Bdellovibrio bacteriovorus: one gene and its partner. The protein of the gene in region 2 binds, or shares a complex with, the protein of the main gene of each other region. Links are inferred from orthologs where the notes say so. Each region holds a gene or a part of one and is shown on either strand. Other genes may lie near its edges. The genes, in order: trxA and trxB.

Region 1 (14,495 bases), 2.0 Mb from region 2 along the record:
ATTCACCGCGATGCCGCTGAAGATGATGTGGATCAGCCTCATTATTCTCTTTACCTTGGTCTATACTATCAAGAGTCGCGTCTTTTGGTCCGGCTCAGGATATTATACGATTATGTGTGCATTCTCTGCCGTGGCCTATCACCTGATCTATTTCTTTGGATCCATGGTGCTGGAGAAAAACCCTGCGAGCTTTGAGATTGTCGATCGCCTTGTACAAATCATCCTGACTCCCTCCTTTGCATTCCCGATGTACTGGCTGCTGGCCAAGATCGACAAGGTCACTCAGGACGAGCTGGTTCATGAGCCCGGAGGATTGGAGCTATGAGTACATACGTCAGTAATCCGGACGAGGCAAAAGAGTACCTGGGCCGGTACAAGATCTTTTATATCGCCATCGGCTTTGCCCTGACCATCTTCACGATGCGTCTGTGGTATCTGCAGATCATTTCTGGTAATGAGCTGCGCGAGTTCTCGGAAAAAAACCGTATCAAACAAAACAAAATCACCGCTCCGCGCGGTCTGATGCTGGATCGTGATGGCAAAGTGCTGGTGGAAAATCTGCCGGGCTTTGAGGCCATCCTGTCCCCGCAGTACATCGAAAGCCTTGATGAGCTGGCGAAAACTGTCGGCCCGGTTCTGGGCATGGAACCGGAAAAAGTGGTTCTGAAGGTTCAGAAAAGCCGCCGCCAAAACGGTCCGTTTGCACAGATCCGTCTGAAAGAAAACCTGAGCCGCGAAGAAGTCTTCCGTCTGAAACGCATGCGTCTGGACACTCCGGGCCTTGAGATCCGCGAATCCATCGTGCGCTTCTATCCATTGCGTGACAACGGCGCACAACTGTTTGGTTACGTCGGAGAGATTTCCAAGCGTCAGTTGCCGGTACTGAATGACCTGTACAAAGGCGCACTGAAGTTTGACCAGGGTGACATCATCGGTAAATCAGGTCTGGAAGAAACCCTGGAAAGAGACATCCGTGGTTCTGACGGCGTCAGCTTCATCCAGGTCGACGCCCACGGGCGTGAAACGGTAACTCAGACACCAAACATTTACGGTGAGCAGATCAAGGACATGATCCCGGTCCACGGGAACAACGCGATTCTGACGATTGACCGTGATATCCAGGAAGCCGCCTTTAAGTCCTTCATGAGCTTAAACCGCATCGGTGCGGTTGTGGCGATGCGAACCAACGGTGAAATCCTGGCCTGGGTCAGCACCCCGTCCTTTGATCCGAATGAGTTTTCCACCGGTATTTCCGCGCAGACTTGGTCCAAACTGATCAACGATCCGTTCAAACCTCTGCGTAACAAAGTTATCCAGGATCACAATGCCCCGGGTTCGACTTTCAAACCTTTGGTGGCAGTTCCCGCTTTGCAGGAAAAAGTGATCACTCCGACGACGATTGTGTCGGCTCCGGGTGTGTTCTACTTCGGCCGTCGTCCTTATCATGACCACTTAAAAGGCGGTCACGGTAACATCACGGTGTTTGAAGCTTTGGAACGATCCTCCAACGTGTTCTTCTATAAGATGGGTATCGCGTTGGGCGTTGATAAAATGTTCGACTATATCAGTCTGCTGGGCATCGGTCAGAAAACCGGTATCGAGCTGGCGCGTGAGGTTTCCGGAACCATGCCAAACTCGGCTTGGAAAAAATCCACTGTCGGCGAAGAGTGGCAGCCGGGGGAAAACCTTTCCACAGCGATCGGTCAGGGTTTCGTGAACGTGACTCCGCTTTCCATGGCGATTGCCTACAATGCGATCGGCACCGAGGGTAAAGTTGTAAAACCGTTCCTGCTTCGCAAGATCATCGACCAGGACGGAAAAGTCCTGCGCGAAAACTTCCCTCAGGTGGTTCGTGATCTGCAACAGACTCAGCCTAATGGTGTGAAGATCTCTGCAGAAACGTTTAAAACCGTCAAAGAGGGCATGCGCCGTGTGGCCAATGGCGAGCGCGGAACTGCGAAGCGCTACAAGGTTCCGGGCGTGCAAATGGCCGGTAAAACCGGGACAGCACAGGTTATGGGCTTCTCGGCGGATCAGATCTATGCGAAGTGCGAAAGCCGTCCGATTCACATGCGTCACCATGGTTGGTTCATTGCGTTTGCTCCGGCAGACAATCCGGAAATCACCATCGCCGCTTTGGCAGAACACTCGTGCCACGGAAGCTCCGGTGCGGCCCCGATTGTTCGCGACATTGTTGAAGCTTATTTCATGAAATATCACCCTGAAGTGATCGAAGCGGCGTTGAAAGCCACCGGTGGAAAACGTGCGCAAGCACCGGCCGCCGGACCGGAAGTTGAAGGAGAATAAGAGTGTTTACCTCTTTGCATGTTGAAGAAAGAACCCTCTTCAAAAAATTAGACATCAATCTGATCATCGTGATCCTGGCCCTGAATGTGATCGGCCTGATCAATCTTTGGAGTGCGACCCACGGCCCGACCACTCAGGACGTGGCATCCCTGTTCATTTCCCAGATCATGTGGTTGATCGTGGGCTGGACGGTTTTTTTGGTTGTGACCATTGTTGATTATTCCATCGTCACCAGAATTGCCCTGATTGCCTATGTCCTGAATCTGGGCGCGATTTTGTATGTGACCTTCTTCGGTAAGGTCGCCTTGGGGGCGCAGCGCTGGATTGATTTGGGTTTCTTCCGTTATCAGCCTTCTGAAACCATGAAACTGGCGTTAATCATGCTGATGGCCAAGATCCTTGCCACTCGCAGCACCCACGGCTCAGGCATGGGCCTGAAGGAACTGGCGCTGCCTTTGACAGCCCTTCTGATTCCGTTTGGTCTGGTTGTTGAGCAGCCGGACTTGGGAACCGCGATGATGCTGGCCGCGATCGGCGGATCCATGCTGATCTTTGCAAAAATCCGCAAAACCATTCTGGCAACGATCATCGCCCTGGGAATCATCGCGATTCCGATCGCCTGGAAATTCGTTTTGCATGATTATCAGAAAAACCGCGTTTTGACGTTCCTGTCCCCGACCAGTGACCCACGCGGCACCGGTTACAACAGCATCCAGTCAAAAATCGCCGTGGGTTCCGGCCGCTTCTTCGGAAAAGGCTTTATGAAGGGCACCCAGTCCCAACTGGAGTTCCTGCCGGAACGTCACACGGACTTTATTTATTCTGTTCTTAGCGAAGAACACGGGTTCGTGGGCTCCATCGCCGTGGTGGGTTTGTTCTGCTTCCTGTTCATCACCGGAATCCGTATCGCTTCGAACGCCCGCGACAAATTCGGAGCGTTGTTAACCGTGGGAGTCCTTTGTTACATCTTCTGGCACATGTTTGTGAACATCGGAATGGTGATTGGACTGCTGCCGATCGTAGGGGTTCCTTTACCACTGCTGTCTTACGGTGGTTCCAGCATGCTGACCACCATGGCAGGCTTGGGATTGGTTTCCAGCGTCGCCTACCGCAGATATCTGTTCTAGAAATTCCAAAATCAAAGAAACAAAAAAGCTCTGAAGCACCCCTTCAGAGCTTTTTTTATTTTGATGATTCCCCTGAGTCCGGGCACAGCCCGGCCCTGTCTCTCAGTGACTGTCTCATTCTCAGAATTTATCCCAGATCGACTAACCACTAATCAGACAGTGTTCATACTTTGATTGACACCCCCCTTTGCCAGACTCAATTGATTCCGTTTAAAAGGTGCTTCAAAGCAAGACCTGAAAGATTCCGCACACCTGGCCACTCGGCATGGCCCTTGAACTATACCTCTGTAACAGGAGGACGCGGATATGAAAACGAAACATCTCAAAATCGGAATCGCCTTTGTCACCGCATCGCTCACGTCGGTTCTATTTAACAACTTCTCTTTCACCCAGTGGCAGCGCCCTGAGGTGCCAGCGATGGAAAGCGTGAACGAAGCTTCACGTGTTTCTCACGCGAAAGAACTGCTGGGTGGCGGCTATAAAGGCAGTGACGCCCAGAAAATCGAAGGCCAAAAGGCTTTGAACGAAGCCATTCTTTCCAAAGTGCAAACTCACCTGCCGGCAAAGTTCAAAGGCCAGGCACGCGCCATTGCCCGCACGGTGATTTCTGAAAGCGCCAAATACGGTATGGATCCGGTGTTTGTTCTTGCGGTGATCAAGACGGAATCCAAATTCAATCCCCTGGTTGTCGGCCGTCACGGCGAAATTGGTCTGATGCAAATCAAACCCGACACGGCGGAATGGATCGCGAAAAAATTTGACCTGCCTTTCAACGGTAAAAAGACTTTGCAAAGCCCGTCTGCGAACATCAAGATCGGCATGGCTTACATGAACTATCTGCGTGCGAAGTTCGACAAGAAGGCGATGAAGTATGTCAGTGCCTATAACATGGGTCCGACAAATGTGCGCCGTCTGCTGGCTAAAAACGTGAAACCGGCAGAGTACAACTCAAGAGTAATGAAGAACTACAGCGTTCTTTATTCCAACATCAATTCCAAGAATCCACACACCGTGGCTGCTCTGTAAGACAATCCTGTTCCCGCTCGCAAATTCGAACAGCGAGCGCCTCACCAGGGGTTCAATCCATAGGCTGCTAAGGTTGCCAAAGATTGTCCCCTTTTTTGCGTTTCTGACAGCCCACCGGCTTCTACCACTATTTAATGGTTTCTCGCATTGGAACAGTTATCGCAAGGTTTCCTCCCATCAGGAGAAAACCATATGAAAAAGAGTCTGACGGCCCTGGTGGCCCTGTTCCTATTAAGCAGTATTGGCCAAGCAGCCCCTTATTACACTGGCATTGGCTGTAACGAGGAAGGCACGTCCTGCATCGCTGGAAAGCCCTCTAAACGCGTTTTGCAGTGGTCCCGCAAAGGCACTGTTGATGAGCTGGGTTCCCGTTGTGAGAAGTTCTTCGATAATCTGGAACAGCGCCAGCGTGTGATCGGCTCCCAGCGCGCGATTGACCTTAAATACAAAAACTTCACCTTCAGTTGGGTTGCCGGCGATCTGGATCAGAATGGTCACGCCAAAATCAGATGCTCTATCGAGCTTCACTCTGAAATCGCGGATGTGAAAATCGTGGGCGAAAAAGTAAAGAGCCTTTACTGGGTTTGTGAAAACGAAAACAGCGGTGGCATCTGCAAAAACTACGAATCCGACTGCGAAACTCTTCGTCAGCAGACACTGAAGGACCCGACAGTTCTGGATGCGACAATCTATCGTGGCGCTTCCCTGATGCAGGGTAATATCTGTGACGTGGTTGCCGCTCGCTTCAAATAGTTCTGATTTCTCTCTTCTCTAATAAAAAAAAGCCGGAGTGTTCCTCCGGCTTTTTTGTTTTCTGCGCGCTTTAAGCGGCGTTGCGCCCCCGGGCCCGGGATATCTCGCGGCATTCGTTCAGCATCTGTTCATAATAGCTCAAGGTCTGCCGCAGGTTCTGCATCACCACCACCTGATCATCTGGTGGCAACGAGGCGATCTTGCTCAGAGCCTCTTCCGTATGTCCCACGTCCTCTTCAGCATGCACGCGGATGAAATGTGCGGCTTTCGGCCCCCAGGCCTTTTCAATGCGTTTATTCATGTAATCACCAAAGTGCGCCGCCAGCGCCTCCAGCCCCAGAATGTAACCAAAGAAAGCCATCGGCGAATGATGTTCGATATAATAGTACTGGGTCTGATAAAGGGCGCAGGTGCCTGGCATCTCCGGCCACTCTTCCATTTTGCTTCCCAGAGTTTTCAGATCATTCACCAGCAGCTTGTCGTGCCCTTTTTCCTCTGCACAGTGAGCCAGGAAGCGATTATGAAACTCGGGCGCTCCAAATGGTGTGCGCGCACCAGCCATCGCCAGCAGCCGCGTGGTGTGACGGGCAAAATAGAATGTCTGCGACACCCAGGCAGAATAGGCATTTTTGTCCTCCCACGGAAAAGCTTCGATCTGCTTTTTGGAGGAACTCAGAAGGGTCATCAGTTCATCGTTAACGTTCTTATTGTTAGGCATGTGTCTCTCTTTTCAGGTTTAATAAAACCATTAAGCTGCAATTTTAAGATTGTTTCTGCGAACTTCACGCAGACAGGTCACGTGGGATCTTTTATCGGCCCACAGGCTTTCCACCAGGTCATTGGACTTCGGATCCGGAAGAGGCACAACCTCCCCTTTTGCCGTCATCAGGATTTCACACTCATAGTTCATCTTCATCACACTGCCAAAATAGGCGGTTCCGCTTTTTTCCGCTTTGCGCCGGACGTGCAGATCCTTGCGGGCTGTGCCCACCCAGCAGTCCCATGGCGAAGCTTCCATCACCTTGCTTCCCAGCGCGATGATGATTTCGGCCCAGTTCACCTCGGCATTGCGCGAACGGTATTCGGGAATCACTGTCAGGTACTCCATGCTCATCAAAGTATTGATGCCACGGCTTTTGAATTTGTCGATAATCGCCTGATCAAAGGCTTTCATATAATGGTGGTCACGAAGGGCGTCCGAGCGCAGATCAAAGGCGCTGTACAAATGGAAACCGAAAACTTTTCCGTTGTCGGTCAGGCAGACAACAATGTCATTGCGATGAAAATCATCCGGATTCAAAGGTTCGCCGACTTTACCCAGCACCTCTGAATAGACCCGCCTCCATACTTCGTAGACGTCGTTGCTTAATTTTACTGTTTCGGGATTCAACTCGCGTGGATTGAAAAGGTGATACTGAAACTTACCCATACACTCTCCTTCCGGCAGAGTGTTTCGGATGTTCCAGTTGTGAACTTGATAGTGTTTACTAATTTAAGACGTTTGATTCTGAGAACCTGTGACTTGTGTGCTGTGTTTCTCAAAAAATCACATTGCAAAAAAAATCAGTTGCGGATCATTTCAACTTTCTCAAGAACGATCACACAGTCCGGGCGCTTGTTGCGGTAAACCGGAGCCATTCTGCGAATTTCGCAGTTCATCGTCAAACGCTCTGCCGAACGGGCTTCGCGCAGTTGATGAACAGGAACATCCGGAACAAATGTGCCATCCACTTCACCATTGAACACCAGATTGCAGGCATCGATGATTTTCTGGGTGACGGCTTCTTCTCTTTCAAACAAAGACCACCACTCATAGGTGTTCAGTTCTTCAAGAGTGTAAGAGCAGCAGTCAAAGAAATTGAAATTGCGGAACAACTGAACGTGTTCTTTGGAATAGATCTCGATGATATCCTCGTTCTGAATATGATTGAACAGATCAGAACTTGGCACCAGCCCCAGACGACGGAATGCCTTCCAGGTGAAAGAAAGACTGTCGTTGATTTTGTAGCCTTCAGCCAACTGGGAATGACACAGCTCCTGATAGAAGCGCACTTTTTCAACGGCGTCTCTTTTCTTATCCAGAGGCAAACGGGAAAAATACGGAAGACCCGGAACATACGGGCGCACGGTTTTACCTTCAGCTTTCAGCATCAGGGAAATATCCATGGTGATCGTCTTGAACTCTTCGTTCAGAACTTCGTGTTCACTGTCTTTAACGTAAATTCCTGGGTACATGATATCCTCGGTCGGCCCAACAAACATTGTTTGGGGTTCTGTGAAGTATCATAGTGAAACGCCGGACTCTTGTCCAATTCAAACAAAAAAAGGCCCCCATTGGGAGCCTTCTTTACCTACTTCTAATAATTCTAAACAGGGACGCGATTAAACGTTTTTGTTCAGGAATTCAAGAATAGCGTCTTTCGGGTGGTTGCCAACCAATTGGCCCACTTCGCTGCCGCCTTTGAACAACAACATCGCAGGGATACCGCGGATGCCGTATTTGCCAGGAACGCTTGGATTCTCATCCACGTTCACTTTTACGATTTTCACTTTCGCACCCAACTCCTGTGCAACTTCTTCAAGCTTAGGAGCCAAAGCACGGCAAGGTCCACACCACTCGGCCCAGAAATCTACCAGTACTGGAGTCGAAGAGTTTAGAACTTCTGCATCGAAAGACGTGTCTGTAACTGCTTTAGTAAATGTGCCCATGAATGGCCTCCGTAATATCTACACTCAATGTGATCACGGAAACCTTATCGTCAAGCCCGGTGAGGATCAATTACTTTTTAAAGAGGGCTTTGGTGAACTCTTGGCGCAACTTATCGAGTTCGTTGATGTTTTGACTATCCCAGTCAGCTTCCAGGGCCTTTTGGCGTCGACGCGCCTCAACCCGAGTCACGGTGCTATTCGGAGAGACCTTCACATCTTCCACAAGCTTCGCATACTTAGCCATCTTTTCTTGAAGTGCTTTATCAGCGTTTTTCAAGTTCTCTTGAGCGCGTGCAATCAACTGGGCCTGCTCGTCTTCTTCATTCCCCAGGCCTGTCCCCGGCAGTGGAACTTCGACTTTTTCAACCTCTGGTGCCCCGCCACCCAAAAGCTCTCGTTCAAATGCCTTCAGATCGACATCCGGAAAATCCGATGCCGCCTCCGCTGCCGCACCGCGCTCAGCATCTGCTGCCGCCATTCGATCACCAAAGCGGAAGGTTGGCTTTTCCCTTTGCTCTTCATCAGTTACAAGCTGGCCTTCAGAGTTTTCATCAATTCTTTCCGTGCGCAAAGACGGATCGCTGTTGGCTTCAACTTCTTCCGTGGAGCCCTTGATAAAGATCGCTTCTTCTTCCGGAGAAAACTTTCCGCCCCCTGCCACCGTGGTCCCGGACTTTTGCGGGCTTTCCACGTGCATGGCTTTGTTCAGGCGCTCCAGCAGCACGGCCTCATCATGCCCGAGCATGCGACCGATCACTTGCACCAGGCGCACCGGCGCCACCGGAGACTCCAGCACCATGTCGACGCGGATCTTAATCAGATCCTGAGGATTGGGCTTAAAGTTTGCCGGGAAAATAAGCACGGATTTTCCCTGCCAGCGGGTCATTTCTTTCAGACGTTTCCCCACGCCCAGCGAGCTGACTTTACCGCCCTTCCCCGCACCGACAACAAGATCCGGATTGAATGCCAGCATTTGCTCAGCCACAGCGTATTCGCTGGACAGACCGATGACATCAAAGCCCACCTTTTTCAAAGTGCCTTCAACAGACATCAAGTCAGCATAATCCTCGTAAACCAAAAGAATCTTGTTCATAGTTCTATTGTCAGATAAGCAGAGTCATGGGTCAATAAGGCTTCTTCTGGACAATGGGCGCGATGACCTTGGGCCCAAGGCGCTCTAGAATAGGTTCAACACACGGAGCCCCCGGCGACTGACACTGAGACCCAGGGGCGACCAAAACGGAGACCAGATTTGAGTATTTTTAACGGAAAAAAAGCCGCGCAGTACATTTTCTTTGAGATGCTCCCGAGTTTTATTTTGGGATTACTGGTGTTCGTCTCCATTATTTTGATGTTCCAGGTTCTGCGTTTGACCGAATTTGCCCTGGTCCATGGCGTGGCCATGAAAACCATCGCTGAAATCATTGGTTACGTCATTATCTCCATGCTGCCGATTCTGTTCCCGATGGCTTTGCTGTTCTCGGTTCTATTGACCTATGGACGTCTCAGCCAGGATTCTGAGATCGTGGCCATGAAAGCCTCGGGCCTGCCAATGGGCACTTTGCTGCTGCCCGCCCTGGTTCTGGCCACTTTGGTGGGTGTTATTTCCGCGCAGATGTCCTTCAACATCGCGCCCTGGGGCAATCGTCAGTTCGAGGTTCTTTATTCCCGTCTGGCCAACACCAAGGCCGCTGCCATCATCAAGGAAGGCACCTTTGCCGAAGGCTTCTTTGACATGGTCATTTACGCCAACGAGGTCAACACCGACAAGGGTCTGCTGAAAAAAGTTTTTATCTATGACGAGAAAAACGGCGACGTGCCTTTGACCATCATTGCCAAGGCCGGCGAAATTGTTCCGGATCCCACACGTCCGGGACATGAGATTTTGCTGCAACTGAATCAGGGTGAAATCCACCGTCAGGCCAAAACCCATACCAAAATCAGCTTTGACACCTATGATGTGCGCTTCTCGGAACCACAGAACATCGAGGAAAAAGCCAAGTCACCACCCTCTTTGACTTTGGAAGAAGTCCGCAACCGCCTGAAAGAGGACATCAAAGACAAAGAAGTCCGTCGCACTCTGCAAAGCGAGTATCACAAACGCTGGGCCATCTCGGTACTTTGTATCGTCTTTGCGATGATCGGCGTGGGCTTGGGAACAACCACCAACCGCCGTGCCGCCAAAGCCGGAGGCATGATTCTTTGTATTGGGATCATCATCTTCTATTGGATTTTGTACGTGGCTGCAGAAGGTGCGGCACGCAGTGGTGCTTTACCAGCGGCGCTTGCGATCTGGACACCGAACGTTCTTTTTGCTGCTTTGGGTGTGGAAACTTTAAGAAGAAACTGGAACTAAGATCGGGCTTGAAAAATAGAGCGATGCAGTAGCATCCTTACTACCACGGTCGTCCCTGACCACATCGCCCCTCCCTTACTTCAAATGGTAGGGGCAATACCAAGAGCTTGCAAAAGGTTTTTTTAGATCATTTCATTTTTTTCCCAAGCATTTTGGTCACTTAGCAACCCCACTACAGGTAGTGTTGCGACTCAACTGTCTCACCTACCCCTGCTGGTGATATTTGTTCACCAGCATTTTCCGAATGGAAAAACATGAGCAAGTCTTGGGCATCGCGAACCGCCTGCGCACCGTCCATTAACAAATCCAGAGCGCCTTGAAAATGCGGATCCAAAGGATGACCTGGAACCACCCAAACCGGTCGTCCGATCTGCGCGGCCTGATGGGCGGTGATCAGCGTTCCACTGCGACGACGGGCTTCCACCAGCAGACTGGCCCGCCCCAACGCGGCGATCAGGCGGTTGCGATGATGGAAGAGATGTTTGTGCATTTTTTGCTGATGATCATATTCACTTAAGAAACAACCACCCTGCTCAATCACAAGCCCCATCCACTCTTTCAAGTTGGCGGGATAAACTTCACCCAAACCGGATGGCAGCACCACCACCGTCGGGCAGAACTTGCGCAAAGCCACACTGTGGGCCTTTTGATCGACACCGCGGGCACCGCCGCTGATGATGCAAGGCCTTTCCTGCTCGCAAAAAGCTCCCAGCTCTTTTTCCATCCACAACAGGGAATCCGCCGCCGGCTCCCGACTGCCCACCACCGACAGGGTTTTGGCATTCAACCACGCGGGCGAACCACGATAGCTCAGGGTCAGCGGCGGATCCGCCATCTGATAGCACAGTTCCGGGTACAACACTTCGCCATAGACGACAAAGTTCACCCCCTGCATTTTCAGTTGCAGACTTTCCTCGCAGTGTTTTTTGAACAGCTCATGGTTTTTCACCAGGGCGTCGGCCAGATCCGGAAACCGGGGGCGAAGTTCGGCCAGCACCTGATCGGCCGCAAGCCTTCCGGCACGGGCCAGCTCAAGATAAAGGGCGTGAACCCCGTCGCGCTCAACGGCGTACAGCGGGTGACTTTTTAAAATTTGCGAAATGGAATAAAGATCGTTCATAAGAAAAAAGGCCCTGCAATTTGCAGAGCCTTTTTGAAAGGGTCTTAAAAATCAAGATCGGAATCATCCAGTCCGCCATCCGGCGACGGAGCTTCTGCCGGAGTGCTCGGTGCATCTTCAAATTCCTTTTCAAAATCCTCATCCACCTTGGCCGGAGCTTCAACCACCGGAGCTTCACGCATGGCCTGAACCACCGGCTTGCCGACATAGTCGCCCACCAGGATGTTGTCGGAAGCTTTGATCACGTATGCGGTGGCAAAGTTTGGCGACACACGCACGATCTTCACCGAGCCCACCACGCGGTCATTCATCACCGCTTCGTTTTTCTTGTTGCGTACACGCTCATCCGCAAACACCGACAGCGTCTGGCCTTCCTGCAGCCCCGAAGCAGAACCACCATCCAGGAACACCAGAGTGCTGTTACCAAAGATGTTGCGCTTTTTATCGAACTGCCCGCCCATGATTTTTGCCCCCACGCCGGACACCAGCCCCGACGGCGTTGGATCAATCATCGGCAGTTTTCCTGGCGTCAGGATCGCGCCCACGTCCACCGGCTGAATGGCTTTTTTCACAATCGCGCGGTAGATATTCTGCTGGTCGTTCACTTTTTCCAGAACTTCGATTTCACCCTGCAGCTCGACCATTTGCCCCTGACGGTCTTTCACCAAAGGGTCTTTCACCATAGTCAGGTTTTTCTGGGCCACAAAGTCTTTGCCGCCATTGCTGTCCAAGCGCACATAGATGTACTGGAACTCACCAGCCGTCTTCATATCCATTTCAGTAGCCGTCACACGACCAACCCCCTGAACCGGAGCGTCCGCCAGATAGTATTCCAGATACTCAGGAGCAATAGGGAACTGGTTTTTCGGCAGCTCAATCTGAAGTTCCACCTTCGGGTCATTCATCGCGCCCATGCGATAGGATGGCAGACTATTGGGAAGATTCTTCAGCAGCGGAGCACGTTTTTTTCCACGCGGCAACACCACGGCATCACCCTTGGCTCCCGCTTCCGGCTTCACGTCCGTCACCACAGTGCCATCCGCTTTGCCCGCAGTATCAGCCGCCGCCAGATCCAGAGTCGGCGCTTCATCCGCCGTTCCAGGGAAGAACTGAATATTCATCTTCGGATCAATTTCGTGCGGATTCAAAACCGCGCCGTTGTTCAAAGACCAAATTTTCGGCCAGAAATTCGGATCACCGAAGAACGTTGTGGAGATCCCCCACAGCGTGTCGCCTTTCTGCACCTGATAGATTTCCGCCTCGCGATTGCCGACGGCTTTTTCCCACAGCTCTACGGAAGTGGGTTGTTCATTGTAGTTTTTGTAGATGCGATGGAATTCCGCCTCACGCGCGTAATCGGGTTCAGACCCCACGGCGCCAGTGCCCGGTGCCGGACTGAAGGTTTCCATTGTCTGGGTTTCCGGGGCCGGTGCGGATGGAGCGACGTCCTCTGTTGTTGGCTCAGGGCTTGCCACCTCCGGAGCCGGAGGTGCCGGGACATCTGCACCAGGCTCGTCAATTTCCTTAAACTCAGGCACGCTCGGCTCAACCACTTCCTGCTGCTGGCTTTCCAGCACGTCAAGTGGATCCGACTCCCAGGTCGCATCCGGTGGGTTGTCTTGCGCCTGTGCCAGCATTGCCGTCAGGATCAGGGCCATCATTACGGAGAACTTCTTGTTCATCACTCTTTGCATCCTTGCCGTGATTTTTTATTTCAGAATTTTCAACTCAGCATCTGCACGGAAAGATTCCGGGCTGCCCGGGTAACGGGAGCGGACATCCAGCAGGGCTTTGCGAGAAAACTCAGGCAGATTCATTTTTTTATAGGTCATGGCTTTGGCAAATTTGGCTGCAGCGACTTTGTTGCTGCGCGGATATTGCTTTTCGATTTGCGCAAAGTACTTGATCGCTTCTGCGTAATTACCGTTATCCACGGCCATACGACCCGCTACGAACAAGGCATTGTCGGCGTAAGGGCTTTGTGGATAGCGCGACAGAAGGCTTTGCAGGCGGCTCTTAAAGGCGATTTCATCATTGTTCTGATAGGCGCTTACCATTTCAGCATAAAGACCGATGTCACTTTCTTTCGAAAGGTCTTTCCCCGTCAGTTCGACAAGCAAAGCTTCCTGGCTCAGGTCGCGCGAAGAGCTCTTTGCATTGCTGGTGGCTGGTTTGGCGAACGAGGCCAAAGGCAGGCTTAAAAGGACCGTTGCTGCTAATAGTCTAAGTTGCTTCATCTATCGACACCTCTTGATCTTTTACTAGTATGACACGCCTTGAGAAGTGCAAACAAGCAGGAGTTATCCACATAAAATGTTGAGTTATTGTAATGCTAGACCTTAGACCTATTTATTTTCAAGGCTTTCAGCGATTTGCACGGATCTTAAGCAGCAGTTAAATATATAATATTGTTAGCTTTAATAGTATTAATGCCCTGTAATTATGCTCTCGAATTTCAGATCTTAAAATCCGTCCCCCGAAGACGCGCGGACCCAATAACAGACTATTTTAGAAATCCACTGCGTTATGAAAATTGCTAAGTGCTTAGAACCATGAGTGCTTAGAACCATGATCATTCTTCTAAGCCTTGCCCTTTGCTTAAGCATTGCCGCTCCCGATGTTTTGCTGACAAACACAACACATCTGTCACAGAAATTTCAGGAAAAGTGTGTTCATTTTCTGCCAAAGAATTCACTAGAACAGCAGTCCTTAGCATCACTTCTTTGTGGTGAAAAAATCACAGACGCCGAATTGCAAAAAAATCTGCAGCGCACATCACTGATTCACATCTTTGTTATTTCGGGATCTCACCTGATTTTGCTTGATGAACTCTTAAGCATTCTGCGAATTCCACTCTTTGTAAGAATCCTGTTCCTGGGCTTTTATTCACTGATCGTGGGCTGGCAACCACCCGCAGTGCGGGCACTTTTAGCTCTGATCACCCGCCACAGTCTGAAGCATTTTCGCCTGCACCTGCCGCCCGATCTGGGGGTGCTGGCAGCGGGTCTAATCACCCTCTCGCTTTTTCCGACATGGTGGGATTCCCTATCCCTGCTGATGAGCTGGTGCGCCGCCTTGGCGCTGTGCTGGGGAAGTT
Region 2 (14,666 bases):
GATCATTTATGATGCCGAGGCGAAGACGCAGACAAAGCCTATGTCTGTTGTGCAAGCTCAAGTGTCGATCCTGTCCATTCCCGAACATGCTCATGCCAAATTCTTCCTGTGGACACCGGGCTGGGAAAGCTGGTTGTCTATCAAGGACTTCCTGGAATCTGATCAGAACTATTTCGTTATCGTTCAGCCTCCGAAGCCAGGCGGTATGCCTTCTCTTCCAGGTGAAAATGAAAACACCCTGACGGCGACCAAGAATGCGCCGGCCACCAATGGGGGTGCTGACAGTCCCTACACCCAAGTGGTTGTGGGCGACATTCCGCTGAAGCACCGTGAACTCGGCGGCTATCACCAAAAAGATTTCAACGGAGATGATCTGGATCTGGCCAAGATCCGCAAAGACAAATCCGACATGCCAAAGCCCAAGAAGAAAAACGACGAACCCGAAGAAGTGCCACAAGCACAAGCCAAGTCAGAGCCGAAGGGTTCTGACCGTCGTCGCGATCCCCGACACAATTTCAAAATTGAAGTCGTGCTGGTTTCCAAGGTTCGTTCGTTCCGCACTTATTCCAAGGACATCTCTTTAAGCGGGACCATGCTTGAAGACGAAATCCCAAGAGACTTCCTGAATAAGCCTTTCGATTTGATTATCGTAAATCCATTTGAACCGGATCCATCCAAAGCCCGCCTGCTCTTCCGCGCCAAAATCGTGGGTGACCTGGCAGACCCTCGCCGTTTGATGTTCATCGAACAGGATGTCACCATGACATTGCGTCTGGATGCTTTGCTGAAAGCTTACGTAGCTTATCAGGATCAAGTTCGTCGCAGCGCCGGCTAATCTTACTCTATACTCTATCAAAAAATGCTGTTTCGCAGGACTGCGCATCTGCGCCCATTCACGACTATCGTCGTATAAATTGCGAAGCTGAATTGTTTGCTCCTTAATTATCTTTCAAATTTTCAGAATAATTATTGTGTTAAAGCCTCTTAATGAAACATCGAGGCCAGTTTTCTCACATCACCGTCAAGACTCTTTAACACAAAACCGATATCTAATTTTGAGAAATCCATCAAGGAGTCTTTATGAGTACACTGAAGTACGTTGTTGTGATGGGGACCACACTAGGTCTGCTGACGGGTTGTCAGAAAGAATTGGAAGAAGCTTCCAAACCCCGCTATCTGTACATCGCAAGTGGCGCCTGCTATTCCGGCACCGGCAACACCACTTACAGTGCGACGACTTCCTCCAATGTGATCTTCCGCATCGGCCTTGAAACTGCCCAGTACGAAGGGCGCATCGCCGATTTTTCTTCCGTCCTGGATACTCCGGGCACCACCCCGGTCAGCATTGTGGATCACGACGATGAACATCTGCTGGCGTTGCTTGAGCACACCGGACAACGTCGCATCGAGCTGATCAAAAAAGACCTGCTTGGCGAAAGACAGACTTTCTATAACAACACCTCCGCAACGGCCCCTATCGGCGCATTACAATCGGCCGCTCGCTATTTGCTTTCCGTCGTCGATGGTCTTTTGATCAGCCGCACGACCGCCATTGAGAAACTGGACACCGGTAAATCCCGCGAAACCGGAACAGGCACCAATGCCTGGGTTCAGGGACCCGGTGGATCTTGCAGTGCTTCGGCCACCAACATCACGTCCCTTGCGACCTATCCAACGTCTTCCAATGCCGCCGGTTACAACATCATTTACACTCATTCCCAGAATGCCTCCAGTGCCAACAACCGCATCGGCATCATGAATGGACTGACCGGCTGGAATGGAACGACAGGATGTCTGGCGGCACAATCAGGACCTGCCTTGACGGCTTATCCGACCGCTTCAGTGTATATGCCTGATTCCGGGCGCATTGCGGTTGCGTATGCGGGGATCTCAGGCTCCATGCTGAATTCTATTTACACTTATGAGGTCGATGAAACCGCCAACACCATTTCAGATCCGGTGAATGCCTATGAGGTTCCAAGTGTGATCTACGGGGCTTCAGCGATGGTCTATGACGAAGTAGAGGGGCATCTGTATGTCGCCACGGGCGGTGCCGTGACCACGAACTTCACGACCGGAAATATTCCGTACAACATTGAAAAGTTCACCTATGACAGCACGACAAAGACCTTCACCCGTGTAGGCTCCACGTCGTATTACAGCGGGAATCTTGAAACCCGCTGCATTTCATCCATGTTTATTGGAAATTAAGGCGTTCCGATAATCTGAACGCCCCAACTGACCAGATCGCCATTGAAGGTCGAACCCCCATCAATGACCTTGATCGTCCAGGTGCCGTTGGAACGTTCCTGGAAGAAGGCGTTGCTCAGGAAAACTTCGTTGTCAAAATCAACCTGACCCAACAAAGAATTTCGCATATTCAAAATCATGCTTTTAGTCCCGGACGGCGACGTCAGTTCCACGCCCAGATCACCCACCCGGTCATGATCCACCTTCAAGCGGATACGAACCCCTTCGATGCGCAAATTGTCTGTCACCGTCACGGTGTTGCTGACGCCGGTTGCGCTGTAATCAGGAATTGCGACGCGTGTGGTGTTTTCAATCCAGGCCGTGCTGGAAAGGCTGGTGGTGAATGTCGAGGTATAATTTTTTGCCAACGAAACAGCGGCGTCCACATTCACCCGGCCAAATCCATACCAGTTATGGAATTTGAATCCCGCACTGTTGGTGACCCACGCATTTTCCCAGACCGCACCTGATGGCAAAATCACATTCTTGGCAGAGTTCCCCGGATAATTTCGCAAAGGATGATTACTGATGGCGCCAGAGTTCGGACGAACCTGCACTGCCGTTTTCGCCAGAATGTATTTCACATCACGCCAGTTTAAATTCGGATTTGCCTCCAGAAGCAGCGCAATCGCCCCCGTCAAAACCGGAGCCGCCGAAGAAGTTCCGTTGAAAGTCGTCGTGTAATTGCAATTGCTGTTTCCGTTGCTACCCCGTTCGAACTCCACTTTGCCAGAGATACTGGTCTGAGCATAACCTGCGCTGCAACCGGTGCGGTCGGTGGTCACCATCGCCGGAGAATCATCGCCGGACTCTCCCCCGAAGGACGAAATCCACACATTCGAACCAACAGAAGAATACGAAGCCGCATCACCCGTAGAATTTAAAGCCGTCACCAGAATTGTGTAAGGCGTGCTGTTGTCCGGATCCAGATTCGAGTTACCGATGCAGTAAGTGTCCGTCGAGCCTTTGCATTCCACCAGGAAGTCATTGCCGGCAGACTTTACATAGATGGAACCTTTGCCACTGCGACCATTGAGCACCCCGTTCAGCAATGCTGTTTCCCAGGCGGCCACAGGATCCGGCAGATAATTCTGCGAGTTCCCCCAGCTCATGTTGTAAACGTCATAACCACCACTCAGTTGCTCGGCCATGCGACTGTAGGTTTGCGAAACACCCGTGGACAGGAAGTTATAAGCCAGCAGTTTGGCTTTGTAAGCAACACCCTTGCTGCCCACGCCGTTATCGCCGACGGCCGCCGCCAGACCCGCCACGGATGTGCCGTGATTGTCATCGGAAGAACTTGGAGGCGCATTGCTGGAGGTGTACGGAGCTGCGTTGTGATAATTCTTGGAAACCCCATACAGGAAGTTGTCCTTCAAATCCGGATGGGCATCCTGAACACCGTCATCGGAAATCACAATTTTGATTCCGTTTCCAGTAAGCCCCGCCGTCCATGTCTGCAACAGATTCAAATCCACACCGGCGGTCCCGGCATCGGCGGCAAAAACTTTTTGTCCGGTGTTATTGATATGCCAGGCGTAACCTAACAAAGGGTCCGCGCCCGTACCGGCCAGTTCTTCACCAACTGCCGTGAAGCTGTTTTTCGCGCAGTTAGTAAATAAAGTCCCCGTGATAGCAGCTATCACCGCAAGGCCCATCAGCATTTTGGCTTTAGGACTAAAACTTTTCATACTTCCTGCTCAAAATTTCCAGTTGGGCCTGACTGATACCAGGTTCACTGCTTAAACGTTCTTTCAAAGAGGACAAATTGAATGTGTCCTGTGCCGAGGTCACAAAATACATATTCGCTTCCGGCATCGAACCCACAACCTTTAGGTCATATTCCTGAATCAGAGAATCGATATTCACACCTTCATTCACAGTGATCTGAATGGTGCCCGTCACAACGCCCGCAATCCCTTTGCGCTCGTTGTAAACGGCCAGGGGCTGTGATGCCGAGAAGTGACGGTCATCGCCACGGAAGCCGTCTTCTTCGACCAGATAGTAACCGTTGATTTCAGCCAAGTAAGCACTGCGTTTGCCCGCAGACTGCGGATAGGCGGCCACACCCTCCCACACTTTCCAGGAAGTGCCGGACAAAACAGATGACTGCGCCAGACGGCGATCATCCGGTTTTGGCAAAACGGTCTGCTTTCTTTTTGGCTCCAGTAAACGACGTGATTCTTCCGCCTGATTCTGGCCGTGCGAAGGGATCTCGGTCACCTGCATTTGCGCGCCCGGGGACTGCATGGCGATGTCTTCTTCGCTTAAACGGTCTTCAGAGGATTCAACAACATCGACGGCCTCTTTCAAGGATTCCGCCAAAGTCGGCTCCTGATCCTTTTTAAGGAACAGCGAAAGCGCAACAACCGCTGTGATTACAATAAGTAAGATGATGACGTGTTTACGTGCCATGAGTCCTTTAATTCTATCGCTAAAAGGGGGGCCACGTTCACTATTTTCTGCAAGAAGTATTGGGAAAGTATGGAAACAGACTGTGTTCCCGTTTTGAGACAGAACTTTGGTCTGTAATAAAAAACCCCTCAGCAATCACTCGCTGAGGGGTCCATATTTTATTCAATCAGTTTGGTTTCGATTACGGATTCAGCTTCAAAAGCGTTTCCACGGTTTTTTTCAGCTTTTCAACGTCGAATGGCTTTTTGATGTAGTCATCAGCGCCGATCTCAAAGGCCTTTTTCATGTCTTCTTCGGAAGCTTTGCCGGACACGAACACCAGCGGGATTTTTTTCAGATCGCGGTGCTCTTTCAGAAGTTGCGCCAGTTCAAAACCGTTGATCCAAGGCAGTCCCACGTCCATCAGAATCAGATCCACCGAGTGATCATCCAGCACTGTCGAAAGCTCAGTGCCATCGGCCGCAAGCTTCGTCACATAACCTTCACTCTCAAGGATTCTTTTCATCGCCAGGCGCATGGTTTCGTCATCCTCGATCACAAGAATGATTTTTGGATCCAGCTTTTTCTTGGCTTCGCGGAACTGATCCAAAGGCACCACTTCCTGAGAAGCGATGCGGGCCTTGGTCATCTTTTCGATCTTTTCGATCAAATCCTTGGTGTTGATTCTTTTGTCCTTCATATCTTCCTTAGTGAGCTTCCTGGGCTTCCAGCCATCTTTCAGCATCGATCGCCGCCATACAACCTGTACCGGCTGCCGTGATCGCCTGACGATATACGTGATCTTGCACGTCTCCCGCCGCAAAGACACCTGGAATATTAGTATACGTGGTGTTGGGCTGGGTGATCAAATAGCCTGTCTCATTCATATCCAAAACACCTTTGAAAAGGTCGGTGTTCGGCTTATGGCCAATGGCCAGGAATAGACCTGTGATCGGAAGTTCTTTGACAGCGCCATCAACAGTGCCTTTGATTTTCGCACCGGTCATACCCTTGCCGTCACCCAGAACCTCGGTCACCTCGGTGTTGTAAAGCACTTCGATTTTTGGGTTCTTAAGCGCACGATCAACCATGATTTTGGAGGCACGGAAGTGGTCACGTCTGTGAATCAGGTACACCTTGCTGGCAAAGCGAGTCAGGAACTGCGCTTCTTCCATCGCTGTGTCACCACCGCCAACAACGCCGATTTCCTGATTGCGGAAGAAGGCACCGTCACAAGTTGCACACGCAGAAACACCACGGTTGGCGTAAACTTTTTCAGAAGGCAGACCCAGATACTTGGCGCTGGCGCCAGTGGAAATGATAATGGATTTTGCCAAGTGAAGTTTGTCACCGATCCACACTTTGAACGGACGCTGGGAGAAATCCACCTTCGTCACATTGCGAGTGATGAAACGAGTGCCGAATCTTTCGGCCTGTTTTCTCATGACTGTGATCAGGTCCGGACCCGTGATCCCGTGGTCAAAGCCTGGGAAGTTTTCAACTTCGGTCGTGGTCATCAACTGACCGCCGGCCTCTTCACCTTCAATCATCAAAGGCTCCAGATTGGCGCGGGAAGTATAAATAGCGGAAGTCAGGCCTGCAGGGCCGGAACCGATGATGATGACGTTTTCAACTTTTTGATCCTGAGTCATAGATTACCTCACAATTGGTCGGGACAATAACGGATCAAGGCTACCACAAATAGCCCCGTTTTCATTAGTTCTTTGCACGTTTTGGACTGCGTCAGCTACAATGGGCTATGCCCGTGATTTCTTTTAAAAAGAACATGCCTGCCGTAGAGGTTCCTGCTGACACCGTCCTGATGATGGCGCTACTGGATGCGGGCCTTCCCGTGGCTTCCAGTTGTGATGGCGACGGCGTTTGCGCAAAGTGCAAAATCATTATTGTGGAAGGCAAAGAGAATCTATCTGCTGAAAACGACACAGAAAATTTTCTGCGCGAAAAAAACGGGCTTTCTTCGGATGTTCGCATCAGCTGCCAGACCCGCATTCAGGGCAACATCACGGTCGACGCGACATATTGGTGAATCTTACAGTTCACGGTGTTTAAATTCCTTGCCGGGATCATCCACTTCGTGATCCGGGCGATCCAGACGACGGGCTTCCACCGGCTGCGGAACCGAGCAGCGCTCCCCTTCAACCCGGGACATATTGGTTTTGCGCCCAATACCGGATTGATTTCGTCCATAACAGGGAATCACAGAGCTGCGTAGAACCGTGGCTGGCTCTGCCGGAGTCACAAAATCAGTTTCACGAGTGATCGCACCAAGAATCGGCTCTAATCCAAAAAAGAAAAATACACCAATGAAGAATAAGGAAAAACGAAGAAAGGATGCCATAGAATCCCCCTGTTCCCAAAACTCTCTCAGTATACCCCAAGGAAATTTAAAACGAGGACTTCTGCCACCCAACACCAGCCCAAAGTGCGATTCACGCAGTAAAGCCCTCCCAAAAAGCCGGGAATCAAGGTCGGTCAAAAGGGTTCGAATGCAAGGCGGAGGTTCTTTTGCGAAACGGAGGCGTGCTCCAAGCACGTCGGAGAGAAGCAAAAGGCCCGACAACGCAGCAGGCGGGCCCTTTTCACCGACCGCTAGACCTTCTGCAGTCTGACGAAATTGATTTTGATCCCTTCACGCAGGAAGATTTTCTCAAAAGCCGTTTCGAAGTTCTGATCTTTCATTTCTGAATTGTGCAGATCCTGAGTTTCAAAAATGATCTTGTACGGAGACTGACGGATTTCATCCATCGCCCACAGGAAATACACCAAAGAATCGGTTTTGAAATTGATGAAAGAACCCGGCTTTTGCAGACGGTACAAAAGCTCCAGATTATCTTTGCACACGAAACGGTTCTTCGGCTTTTTCGGGGACGTCCATGGATCCGGGAAATGGATATAGACGTTGTCGATCTCGCCCTCAGCAAAAAGATGATCAATGTTGAAAGCGTGGAAACGCGTGATCGCCGCATTTTTGCAGCCAGCATTCACCGCGCGACGGATGGACTGAATCAAAGGTTTGTATTTCAGCTCAAGGCCCACCAACAGGCGGTCAGAATGGGTTTTGGCGTGATGAGCAAAGTAAGTCCCGTTCCCGGTGCCCACTTCCACGTCCATCGGCATGCCAGCATCAGCTTTAAAAACGTCCGAACGCCATTTGCCCTTGTTCAGCGGAGCACGCAGCTCATCGAAAGCCACATGCGCATATTCGCCGTTCAACGCCAGGGTGTAGGCATTCTGGTTGGGAAGGTCTTTGGTGATATTAATTTGTCTTCTTAGAGCCTGATCTGTCATGGGTCCCTTGATTAGTCGGAGCCGGGTCGTCGGTCAAGCTTTTCACAGAGAAGTCCGGCCGGTGGCGGAAAGGCTGCAAACGAATCGGGCACTGAGGCACCTCACAGCTGTCACAGTAGGATTTTTTACAAGGATCCACATGGAAAGCCAGCTCCCCGTCAAACTCATAATCCTTTACCACCGCAGCCTCATAATCACTGGTCATGGCGTGAACCTGAGAAACATCCCAATATTCCGGCACCACCATATGGGCATCCACGTGATGGAATCGGCCAGAGCGAATCACGCGCAGATGGTGAATATTGATCACACCAGGCACACGATTTTTCTCCAGCGCACTGGCCAGAAGCTCGAGTGACGCCATATCCTGCTGGTCCATCAGGCCACCCAAAGATTCGCGCACAATTTTAAATCCTGAATAAGCCAGTTGCAAACCCACCAGCATCGCAATCACCGGATCCAGCCACTGAATTCCGGTCAGCAAAACCAGCCCCAGACCAACCATCACTCCGGCGGTGGTCAGAACGTCCGACAGCACATGGGCCCCACTGGCCTTCAGGGCATCCGACTGATGAGTCGTCCCCACGCGCTTCAAATACAAACCCAAAGCCAGATTCACCAGGGCGGCTCCGCCCACGATCAACAAACCCATCTCCAGCTTCTGAGTGGGTTCATGATAAATCAACGCTTTGGCGGCTTCGGCGATAATCATGATGGCGGCAAAAAAGATCATACCGCCTTCAAACGCTGACGAGAAATACTCGGCCTTGCCGTGCCCATAGGGATGATCCTCATCCGCGGGCTGAGCGGCGAAACGAATCACAAACAGCGCCACGATGGCGGCTATGACGTTCACGATACTTTCCAATGCATCAGACAGCACGGCGGTCGAGCTGGTAAGGCGATAGGCCACCACCTTCATGGTGAATATCACGACACTGGCAATGGCAGAAATCCACGCGGCACGATTACGGATTTTTTCAGCAGATGAAATAGAACTTTGCATATAAGAGCGTTTTCTTAGATACCCCGGGCGAGGTCAACGACTAATTAGCCAGCAGCCTTACGGCGCTTATGAATGGCAGATTTGATTTCCACCACAGGAGCGGCATCCAGTTTGTAATGAGCCACCTGGTTGCGCCCGGCCCGTTTGGCTTCATATAAAGCGTGGTCGGCACGACGGACCAGCTCACGGGCACTGATGTTTTCACCCGGGATCGTAATGGCAAAGCCCAAAGAGGCCGTCAGCTTCATTGAGTCCTCACCATTGCGGAAAGTGGTCTTTTCGATGTTTTCACGCAGGCGCTCGCAGAAGTACATGGCACCGGCATGATTGGTCTCTGTCAGCACCATCAGGAATTCATCCCCACCATAGCGGGCCGGAATATCAATATTGCGTGTGTTGGCGCGAATGATCTTACCCACTTCGGACAGCACATAGCTTCCGAACAGATGGTCATGCCCGTCATTGACGGTTTTGAAATAGTCCATATCCATCATCACGACACAGACATCACGGTGGAAGCGACGACCGCGCTCCATCTCGAAGTCCAGACGTTGATACAGCGAACGCATGTTGTACAGACCCGTCAGGTCATCGGTATCAACAAGCTCTTTGAGTTTCTCGTTGGCGAAAAGCAGTTGCTCGTGCAAATCGCGAATACGCAACTGTGAGCGAATGCGCGCCAGAAGCTCCAGCGGCACAAATGGTTTTACGATGTAGTCATCCGCACCCGAGTCCAGAGCCTCGATGATAGCTTCAGTGCTGGAGTTTTCCGACACAAACACGCAGGAAACGTGAGACAGACGCTCACGCACGGATTTCAAAACCCGCAAACCCGCCATGGAAGGCGCCATCCAGTCCAAAATGACAATGTGAGGAATCCAGGATTCGATCAGCTTGTGCGCTTCAGATTCGGTGGTCACACCGCGCGCGTCGTAGCCCTCCCAGCGCAAAGGCTCCAGGAGAATTTCCAGGCTATCCTTATCGTCGTCGATTACTAGAATACGGCGACTTTTTGGTTGTTTAGGGCTTACTTCAAAACTCATCTTACATACCAGTGTAACTTCTGCCCTACTCATCGGTTAATTCCGGGAATTATTTAGACAATTTTCTAATCATAAGACCAGACTACCAAACTTTAATCCTGCCTCCGTGGGAGCCGGGCTGGGGGCTGGGCTCCGGCGCTTCGAACAGTCCTCGCTCGGGTGGTTTTTTTCTTCCTTACTAGCCCTTTGGCTCGTCGGGAGCTATTGCGTTCCACGATTACCCCCGGACCTGCGGAACTTGCGGCGGAACCCAGCCCCCCAGCCCTCCTTCCTCGATCAGGACCTTGTTGGTGCGCCCGTGCGCGAAGTATTGGGAATCTAAAACAATGTGGATGGCATTCGGGATTTTGTGGACTTTGGGCGGGGGAGACTTTCTTACATTTTCTGTGTTTTGTGGAAGGGTCTGATGTGGGCGCTAAGGGGGTCTTATTCGTTGAATTGTCTGGGGATTTTGGCTATTTATGGTTGTGGTGTTTTTCTTTGAATTTTGAAGGATGTTTTTATGAGTTTGAACTTCACCGAGTACGAGAAAAAATGGCAGAAAAAGTGGGCGGACGCCAAGGCGTTTCAGGCTGAGACAAACAGTGTGAAACCAAAATATTATGCGCTGGATATGTTCCCCTATCCATCGGGCTCCGGTTTGCATGTTGGGCATATGGCCTCTTACACTCCGGCCGATATCATTTCCCGTTACAAACGCGCCAAGGGGTTCAACGTTCTTCACCCGATGGGATACGATGCCTTTGGTCTGCCGGCTGAGCAGTTTGCCATCCAGACCGGGATCCATCCTGCCATCACGACCAAAAAAGCAATCGAAAGCTTCCGCACAACTCTGCAGTCCTTTGGGTTCAGCTTTGACTGGAGCCGCGAAATCTCCACTTGTGAGCCTAACTACTACAAATGGACTCAGTTCATTTTCCTGAAACTGTATGAGCGCGGCCTGGCTTACCAGAAGGAAGTTCCGGTCAACTGGTGCCCGGCTTTGAAAACCGTTCTGGCCAATGACGAAGTCATCGACGGAAAATCAGAGCGCGGCGGTCACCCGGTCATCCGCGTGCCGATGAAACAGTGGATGCTTAAAATCACCGACTATGCCGAACGCCTGTTGAATGACCTGGACAAAGTCGACTGGCCGGAAAGAACCAAAGAGGCGCAGCGCAACTGGATTGGAAAGTCCGAAGGCGCGCGCGTCACCTTCCAGGTTCATGGCGAACAGGACAGCTTTGAAGTCTTCACCACTCGTCCGGACACATTGTACGGTGTGACCTTCATGGTGATGGCTCCGGAAAATCCGCTGGTCAAAAAGATCACCTCCCAGCCGCAGCACACGGCGGTGGAAGAATACATTGCCGCCACGGCGAAAAAATCAGAAGTCGACCGCAAGGCGACGACTGAAAAAACCGGCGTCTTCACGGGGGCTCACGCCATCCACCCGATCACGGGCGAAAAGATCGAGATCTGGATTGCCGACTATGTCCTGATGGATTACGGCACCGGTGCAATCATGGCCGTTCCTGGTCACGATGCGCGTGACTTCGAGTTTGCGACCAAATTCAACATTCCAATTAAAACCGTGCTTGAAAGTGACCAACTGCCATTTGAAGGCGACAGCGTCATGATCAACTCTGAATTCCTGAACGGCCTGAATAAAGCCGACGCCATCAAAAAAATGCTGGCTTATCTGGAAGAAAACAAATTGGGCGTTCGCGAAGTTCAGTACAAGCTGCGCGACTGGCTGTTCAGCCGTCAGCGCTATTGGGGCGAGCCGTTCCCGATCGTACACTTTGCCGACGGTTCCCGCGGCGTTCCCGTGAACGAGCTTCCTGTCGTATTGCCGGAAGTGGCGGACTATGAACCCGCCGACACCGGAGAAGCTCCACTGGCCCGCAACGCGGAATGGGTGAAGTACATGGACGGCAACAAAGAAGGCCGACGCGAAACCGACACCATGCCGGGAGCTGCCGGATCTTCCTGGTACTTCCTGCGCTATATCGATCCAAACAATGATGCAGCTCCGTTCAGTGCGGAAGCTGAAAAGTACTGGATGCCAGTGGATCTGTACGTGGGCGGTCCTGAACACACTGTCGGTCACTTGCTGTATTCCCGCTTCTGGATGAAGGTTCTTTTTGATTGCGGTCTTGTGACCCATGATGAACCATTCCAAAAACTGGCCCACCAGGGCATGGTTTTGGGACCCGACGGTGAAAAAATGTCCAAATCCCGTGGCAACGTGATCCCAGCTCAGGAAATCGGCCAGACACACGGTTCAGATGCTGTTCGAACTTTCGTCAGCTTTATGGGGCCTTTGGATAAAGACAAGGCCTGGTCTCCGACCGGTATTGACGGCGTAAAACGCTTCCTGGATCGCATCGGCCGCCTTGTTGTCAGCGATGACGGCAAATATGTGGCGACCGATGCCGCTTTGACTTTGGAGATCGAGAAATTAGTTCACAAAACCATCAAAAAAGTCACAGAGGACATCGAGTCCATGAGCTTTAACACGGCGATCAGCGCCATGATGATTCTGGTGAACGAACTTTACCGCGCGGAGTGCCGCTCTGTTTTGGCTCTGAAACCGCTGGTACAGATTCTGGCTCCGTTTGCCCCGCATTTGGCTGAAGAATTGTGGGAAAAAATGGGCGGACAGGGACTTTGCTCTTTGGCTCCTTGGCCAAAATATGATAACACCCTGTGCGCTGACGACACTGTGACAATCGGCGTGCAAGTGAATGGAAAAATGCGCGGCACGATCGAGTTGGGCGTGGCGGCTTCCGAACAGGAAGCGGTCGCGGCGGCGAAAGCCGTTCCACAAGTGGCAGCTGTGCTTGGCGACAAGAATCCCGACAAGGTGATTTACAAAGCCGGCAAAATTTTGAACTTGATCGTTAAATAACTGGGTTCTTTTACCGAAAAGGACCCCTGAAAAACAACATGGGGTCCTTTATCCGGGCCCCCTAGTCGTGAGGGCCAGAAGAGATGTCTAATTGGAGTCCTGAAAAAAGCGCTGAGCTTTATGGGATCAACAACTGGGGCAACGGTTATTTCAGAATTAACAGCGCAGGCAATGTTGCTGTCACTCCGATGGGCGCCGCGGGTCCGACAGTGGATCTGCATGAGCTGACCCAAGATCTTTTGGACCGCGGTATCCGCGTTCCCATCATGATTCGTTTTCCGGAAATTATTAAATCCCGCGTGGAGCTTTTGAACGGCTGCTTCCAAAAAGCATTTGCTGATCATGGCTACAAAGGCCAGTATCGTGGCGTTTACCCGATCAAGGTAAACCAACAGCGTCACCTGGTTCAGGAGCTGGTGAAATACGGTAAAGACTATTCCATGGGTCTTGAAGCAGGTTCCAAACCTGAGCTTCTGGTGGTTCTGGCTTTGATGAACACTCCAGATGCACTTATCATCTGCAACGGTTTCAAAGACTGGGAATACATCGAAACAGCGATCCTGTCCCAGAAACTGGGCCGCAACACCATCATCGTGGTGGATCGTAAAGAAGAATTGAAAATGATCGTGGATGTGGCGAAAAAGTTCAACGCCCGTCCAAAAATCGGCTTCCGTGCGAAGCTGAACACCCAAGGTGCCGGCAAGTGGGTTGACTCCTCTGGCGCCCGCTCCAAGTTCGGTCTGACTTCCACTGAAATCGTGGAAGGCGTTGAATTCCTGAAAAGCGAAGGCATGCTGGATTGCCTGGAACTTCTGCACTACCACATCGGTTCTCAGGTTCCTCAGATCCAGTCCATCAAGTCCTCTTTGAAAGAGGGCGCACGCTTCTACACCGAGCTGTACAAAATGGGCGCAGGCCTGAAGTACATCGACGTGGGCGGCGGCCTGGGCGTTGACTATGACGGTTCCGGCCACTCTGACAGCTCTGTGAACTATTCTGAGCAGGAATACGCCAATGACATCGTGTCTGTACTTCAGACCCTGTGTGATGAAAAAGGCATTCCACATCCAAACATCGTGACTGAGTCCGGCCGCTTCCTGGTGGCTCACCACTCGGTTTTGGTGTTCAACGTGATGGGCGTGAACGACCTTCACCGCCACGAGCCGCCTCGTCCAGCGACGAAAACGGATCATTCCATCATGCAGGACATGCAGTACATCTTTGAAAAGGTGAACAAAGACAATATCAACGAGTGCTTCAATGACCTGGAACAGGCCAAACAGGAAACTCTGCAATTGTTCACTTACGGCGTCTTGAGCCTTGAACAACGTGCATGGTGTGAATCCATGTACTTTGCGATCGCAACCAAGATGATCAAACTGGCGCGCGCGACTCCGGATTGTGAAGACATCGTGGCAGCTCTGGGTAAGGAACTGTGCGACACTTACTTCTCCAACTTCTCTGTGTTCCAGTCTGTACCGGATTCATGGGCGGTGGGTCAGTTGTTCCCGGTGATCCCAATTCACCGTCTGGGCGAAGAGCCTAAACGTGAAGCGACTTTGGCGGATCTGACTTGTGACTCTGACGGTGTGATTGAAAAATTCATCGACACGGCTTCCGGCGAACCGAAAGAAACCATCCGCTTGCATCAGTTCACTGATGGCCAGCAGTACTATCTGGGCGTGTTCCTGACCGGTGCCTACCAAGAGATCCTGGGCGATTTGCACAATCTGTTTGGGGACACGGATGCGGTTCACATCTCTTTGAACGG

Evidence for each region.
Region 1: the proteins of trxB (region 2) and trxA are in contact, whole or in part, in a crystal structure (PDB 1F6M), measured with the Escherichia coli proteins. The link is inferred for Bdellovibrio bacteriovorus from one-to-one orthologs.

Annotation. Positions count from the first base shown.
Region 1 is NZ_CP020946.1:1,434,897-1,449,391, reverse strand. The notes cover bases 6,260-9,060. They hold trxA (thioredoxin), read right to left. Parts: upstream 7,923-9,060; coding sequence 7,596-7,922; downstream 6,260-7,595. Other genes in these bases: B9G79_RS06920 (hypothetical protein), read right to left, coding at 7,993-9,015; B9G79_RS06930 (hypothetical protein), read right to left, coding at 6,777-7,448; B9G79_RS06935 (hypothetical protein), read right to left, coding at 6,260-6,642. In the rest of the region: B9G79_RS06965 (hypothetical protein), read left to right, coding at 1-325; mrdA (penicillin-binding protein 2), read left to right, coding at 322-2,307; rod shape-determining protein RodA, read left to right, coding at 2,310-3,434; B9G79_RS06950 (lytic transglycosylase domain-containing protein), read left to right, coding at 3,741-4,460; B9G79_RS06945 (hypothetical protein), read left to right, coding at 4,653-5,213; B9G79_RS06940 (iron-containing redox enzyme family protein), read right to left, coding at 5,284-5,931; more of B9G79_RS06935, read right to left, coding at 5,962-6,259; LPS export ABC transporter permease LptF, read left to right, coding at 9,175-10,278; B9G79_RS06910 (DNA-processing protein DprA), read right to left, coding at 10,451-11,398; B9G79_RS06905 (LysM peptidoglycan-binding domain-containing protein), read right to left, coding at 11,443-13,080; B9G79_RS06900 (tetratricopeptide repeat protein), read right to left, coding at 13,108-13,635; B9G79_RS06895 (ComEC/Rec2 family competence protein), read left to right, coding at 13,967-14,495. UniProt on the Escherichia coli protein: Participates in various redox reactions through the reversible oxidation of its active center dithiol to a disulfide and catalyzes dithiol-disulfide exchange reactions.
Region 2 is NZ_CP020946.1:3,445,166-3,459,831, forward strand. What follows is about bases 4,325-7,296. They hold trxB (thioredoxin-disulfide reductase), read right to left. Parts: upstream 6,297-7,296; coding sequence 5,352-6,296; downstream 4,325-5,351. Other genes in these bases: B9G79_RS16495 (hypothetical protein), read right to left, coding at 4,325-4,665; B9G79_RS16500 (response regulator), read right to left, coding at 4,847-5,344; B9G79_RS16510 (2Fe-2S iron-sulfur cluster-binding protein), read left to right, coding at 6,404-6,691; B9G79_RS16515 (hypothetical protein), read right to left, coding at 6,695-7,003; trmB (tRNA (guanosine(46)-N7)-methyltransferase TrmB), read right to left, coding at 7,255-7,296. Outside these bases: B9G79_RS16480 (PilZ domain-containing protein), read left to right, coding at 1-835; B9G79_RS16485 (hypothetical protein), read left to right, coding at 1,081-2,211; B9G79_RS16490 (S8 family peptidase), read right to left, coding at 2,208-3,941; more of B9G79_RS16495, read right to left, coding at 3,928-4,324; more of trmB, read right to left, coding at 7,297-7,953; B9G79_RS16525 (cation diffusion facilitator family transporter), read right to left, coding at 7,922-8,959; B9G79_RS16530 (GGDEF domain-containing response regulator), read right to left, coding at 9,004-10,002; leuS (leucine--tRNA ligase), read left to right, coding at 10,505-12,895; speA (biosynthetic arginine decarboxylase), read left to right, coding at 12,979-14,666.